DNA from 2 places in the Pseudoalteromonas simplex genome. Region 2 is predicted to be linked to the other one. Evidence: riboswitches for the same ligand, from Rfam matches in the RefSeq annotation. Region 2 holds a riboswitch; the other holds the start of a gene.
What was found. A riboswitch is a leader RNA that binds a small molecule or an ion and turns the genes downstream of it on or off. The one in region 2 is predicted to bind lysine.

Region 1 (2,378 bases), on a different contig from region 2:
TAGCAAGTAGTTCACTAATATCTGTGTATCGAGTTTGCAGTTTCATAACTGTCCTTAACGTGTTGCGACACCCACACGATTATCGCCTACACCATAGGCCACTAGTTGGCTTAGTGCCTGCAGGCTGTAACCGCTTTGCTGTTGTAATTCGTTGAAAAAATCTTGCGCTGCTTGCAGTGACTTTTTAGTTTGTAAGCCGCCATCTATCAACTCATGGGCACGCAAATAGGCTTCTACATCCCGAGAAAGTAAAAAAGTATCTTTACCAAGCGCTCGTAAAGCGTATGGGCCAGTATTTCCCCCTAAACGCGCACCATGCTTTTTAAGATAAGCCCACAAACCAATAATATTGTCAGTAGGCCAATCTGCAATAAATTGGCTAAAGCTGCCATGCTTCTCAGCAACTTCGTGGATCATGTACGCATTTTCTGGGATCGTTTGTACTTTTTTAAAATTACGAACAATTCGCTCATCACTGGCTTTTTGCTCGAGCATATCTGGCGGCATCATCAACAATTTTTCTACACTGAAATCCCAAAACACATCACGAAAACCAGCCCATTTATTATTGATAACAGACCAATAAAAACCGCTTTGAAAGACTTTACGCGTGAACTCTTCTAACCATAAATCGTCATGCATTTTAGCAATATCAGCATCGTCGAGCGGGTTTGATAACAGTGCTTGCAGCATTTCTTCACTGCCCTTTCGAGATACGGCTCGTTGATAAATATCGTTAAATTTTTCCATCATTTTTCCAATTGATTTGGTTAGCGCTAAGTGTACGTAAAAACACGGTTATACGTAACCATGTTGCAAATTCGGTCACTAAAAAACAAATTCCTCGCCTTGACACCTAGACGGCTAAAATGCTTTAATCGCTGCAAATACCCTATTTAAGTATGTTGGCTTTAACCTTTAAAGCGAGCATAAAGGGCTGGAAGAGGTGCGTTATTCAGGTAGCGTATGGGAAGAGCACAGACTCTGTTGATCATACGTGAGGGGAATTAACGCCGAGAAGTAACACCGTTTGTGAGGTGCTTATTTCGGGCGACTGGGCTGAATCCCAGCGACTGTCACCAACAATAGCAAAGTGCTATTGATTAGTTTGGTGGAGAGCTTCTGGTCTTAGTATAATAAGGCCGTCGCGTCTTTATTATTTTAAGCCCATTCGCTCTTCGAATTATACCTTGTTCGAACGACGACATGCGGCTCCATTCAAATGTTCCCGCATAAACTCTTCGAATACCTTATAAGTTCGTGAGAGATGATCAACAATTTTGATTTAAACGACTATCCATTATGGACAGCGCTTGTCACGCCATTTTCTGAATCTGGCGAGGTCGATTACACGGCCCTTGAACAACTGGTCGCTGAGCAGCAAGATGCAAATAACGGCATTTTATTACTTGGCAGTACCGGTGAAGGACTGGCGCTTTCACTCAAAGAGCAACAAGCCATCGTTGAGCATGTTTGCCAATTAGCACCGAGTGTACCACTCATGGTTGCTGTGGGCGGCATGAACCTCAAGCAACAAGTTGCTTGGGTTGAATACTGCAACCAACTACCTATTCATGGCTATCTATTGGGCTCACCTCTGTATGCAAAACCTGGGGTAGTTGGCCAAACACATTGGTTTGAAAGCCTTCTTGATGCAAGTAATCACCCATGTATGCTGTATAACGTACCTGGACGCAGTGCAGTTGAGATTTCACCGCAGGTGATCAAAAACCTTGCTGACCACAAAAATCTTTGGGCTTTAAAAGAAGCCAGTGGCGACATTAGCAAATTTGAAGGCTTTAGAACGGCATCGCCAACACTGGCCATATTTAGTGGCGATGATGCTCTTATGCCGTATTTTGCTCAAGCAGGAGCAAAAGGTTTAGTTTCGGTTGCCGCGAATGCTTGGCCGAGTCAAACCCATGAGTTTGTTAAACGCAGTTTAAGTGGTCAATACCCAAATCTATTCACCGATTGGTCGCAAGCGATTCAAAGTTTATTCGCTGTGGCAAATCCAATCCCCGTAAAAGTACTGATGCACCTGCAAGGTAAAATAAATACCCCGCATTTACGTCCGCCGCTTACGCATTTAGAGCTTGAGCAAACAGACAGCATCACCCACGCAAACAACACAATTTTATCTTGGAACTAAAAACAGGTTTTATCATGAGCTGGTTAGAATTATTAAACAACTTAGAATCAGGCGCAGTTCGCGCGGCAACACAAGACGAGAACGGCAACTGGCACGCCAATGTTGAAGTTAAACAAGGCATTTTAGAAGCCTTTAAAAATGGCACAAACACTGAGTTCCCGGGTGGTTTTGTTGATAAGCACAACTTAGCTCCACAAGGCTTTGCAGCCGATGCTGGCGTGCGTAT
Region 2 (2,378 bases):
CTGCTGGCGGCAATGTTGTCGGTGGGTATGTCGGGTAATGTTGTGTTTGAAAAACAAGCTGCCCGTCGTATCGAAAAAACAGATATTACCATTGCGGTTATCTTCTTCTCGACGATTATTGCCACGTTAACTTTGAGTGTGCTTTATAGTGTGCCGCCGCTGTTAACCTTTTTATTTGGTTTATCACTTATGTTTTTGGTTGCGCAATTTTTAATGCGCAAAAAAGACGTAAACAAAAAAATCATCGATTATATTCGTGAAATTGAATACGACACCTTATTGTTCTTCGTCGGGGTATTATTACTCGTTGGTGCATTAAAAGAAGTCGGTATGCTTGCTAAATTTACTCACCTTTATGAATTGATGGCACCAGAATACGCCAACTATTTAATGGGGCTATTATCAGCGGCGGTAGATAACGTACCTCTCACTGCAGCACTTTTAAAAGCTGATATTGTGATGAGCCCTCAGCAATGGCTGTCGTTTACTTACGCAACTGGGGTCGGTGGCTCAATGCTTATTATCGGCTCTGCGGCAGGTATTATTGCCATGAGTAAGGTAAAAGCACTGACCTTTATGAGCTATCTTAAAATGTCGGTTTATTTATTAATTGCTTATACCTTTGGTTATTACGGTTCGCACTTAGCGGGCAGTTTAATTTCATAAAACAACTTGACAGCTAGACGTCTAAACGTTAACTTTCGAAGCCTGCTTTTAACAGCAGGCTTTGTTATTTTAACCAGGTGTTAACTTAACATTCAGAAGAGGTGCGATACTTAGGTAATTAATGTGAGGTGACGAACGCCGATGACCATTAATGAGGGAAGTACTCGCCGAGAAAATTAACCGGACGTCACGGTTATTTTTCGGTTTATGGGGCTGAATCCTCAAAACTGTCACCAAACTAGGTGGAGAGCTTCTGGCATGGACTACTCTTTATTTTCAAAGCACCCCCTTGCCGAGTTCTTCTTGAATTACTGTGGATAGTTTTCCACAAAAGGAGACGACATGAATACCCAATTAGCCGCCAACAGAAAATCAGATTACGTTGTTGCAAAATTTGGTGGCACCAGTGTAGCTAACTTTGATGCCATGAGCCGCTGCGCAGAAATCATTTGTGCTGATAATCAAGTACGTATAGTTGCTGTGAGTGCCAGTGCGGGTGTGACAAACCATTTAGTTGCATTGTGTAAAGCTGATTTGAGTGCGGCTGAACGTGATGAGCACATTACTGGCGTTGTCGCCATTCAAGAAGCAATCTTGGCAGAGCTGTCACTGGATGCTGATTTAGCACATGGCTTTAATGAAACGCTTAAGGCTTTTCAAAAGCTAGCATCAGACGGGACAAAGTCAGTAGCAGATCAAGATGAACTACTGAGCTTTGGCGAGCGTTTATCATCGTATTTATTTACTCAAGTATTACGCGGTCAAGGTCTTGATGCGGTGCGTTTTGATGTACGTAAAGTGCTAAAAACAGATAGCCAATTTGCTAAAGCTACCCCAAATGTTGCTGCAACCGCTGCGGCTGCTAAAGAGCATTTAGTGCCGCTACTTGATGACCATGTTGTGGTAACCCAAGGTTTTATTGGTAGCAATGAACATAATCAAACAACCACCTTAGGCCGTGGTGGTTCAGATTACAGTGCTGCATTACTCGCTGAAGCAATTAACGCAAAAAGCGTGCATATTTGGACCGATGTAGTCGGTATTTTCAGTACTGATCCGCGTTTATGCGCTAAAGCAAGCCCAATTGCACGCTTAAGCTTTGATGAAGCGGCAGAAATGGCAACGTTTGGTGCGAAAGTACTGCATCCTGCTACTATTTTACCGGCAAGCCGTAGTCATATTAGTGTGTTTGTAGGTTCAAGCCGTGAGCCGCAATTAGGTGGTACATGGATTGAAAAAGAAAAGTCTCAGCAACCAGGTATTCGTGCGGTAACACAGCGTAAAAACCAAATTCTATTAACGGTTAAAAGCCCTGAAATGCTCCTTGCGAGCGGTTTCTTAGCCCGTGTATTCACCATTTTAAGCGAATTTAACATTTCGGTTGATTTAGTTACTACCTCAGAGATCAGTGTTGCAATTACTTTGGATAACGCACCGAATGCATCACGTCCAGAGCTTGATCAAGCCTGTTTAGATAAGCTTTCTGAGTTTTGTCATGTATCGGTTGAAAATAACTTAACGCTGGTGGCTTTAATTGGTTCGGAAATTCAATTACGTCAGCAAGAAATGAACTTGATGCAGGTATTAAGCGATTTTAATATTCGTTTAATTTGCCACGGAGCAAGTAAACATAACCTGTGCTTCTTAGTTGAACAAAGCGAGTCAGATTATGTAGTTCAGGCTATCCACAGCCGACTATTAGAAAGCCAAGT

Region 1: linked by a shared signal. The riboswitch ahead of dapA (4-hydroxy-tetrahydrodipicolinate synthase) and the one ahead of lysC (lysine-sensitive aspartokinase 3) in region 2 are both predicted to bind lysine.

What each region holds. Positions count from the first base shown of each region.
Region 1 covers NZ_JADILN010000004.1:464,095-466,472, forward strand. Annotated here, with positions in the region: gene IRQ78_RS11370 (protein adenylyltransferase SelO) at 1-46, opposite strand, end outside; gene IRQ78_RS11375 (DNA-3-methyladenine glycosylase I) at 55-750, opposite strand; lysine riboswitch at 934-1,130, shown strand; gene dapA (4-hydroxy-tetrahydrodipicolinate synthase) at 1,268-2,152, shown strand; gene IRQ78_RS11385 (2,3,4,5-tetrahydropyridine-2,6-dicarboxylate N-succinyltransferase) at 2,167-2,378, shown strand, end outside.
Region 2 covers NZ_JADILN010000002.1:373,951-376,328, reverse strand. Annotated here, with positions in the region: gene nhaD (sodium:proton antiporter NhaD) at 1-666, shown strand, start outside; lysine riboswitch at 755-927, shown strand; gene lysC (lysine-sensitive aspartokinase 3) at 1,009-2,378, shown strand, end outside; gene IRQ78_RS05545 (4'-phosphopantetheinyl transferase family protein) at 2,365-2,378, opposite strand, start outside.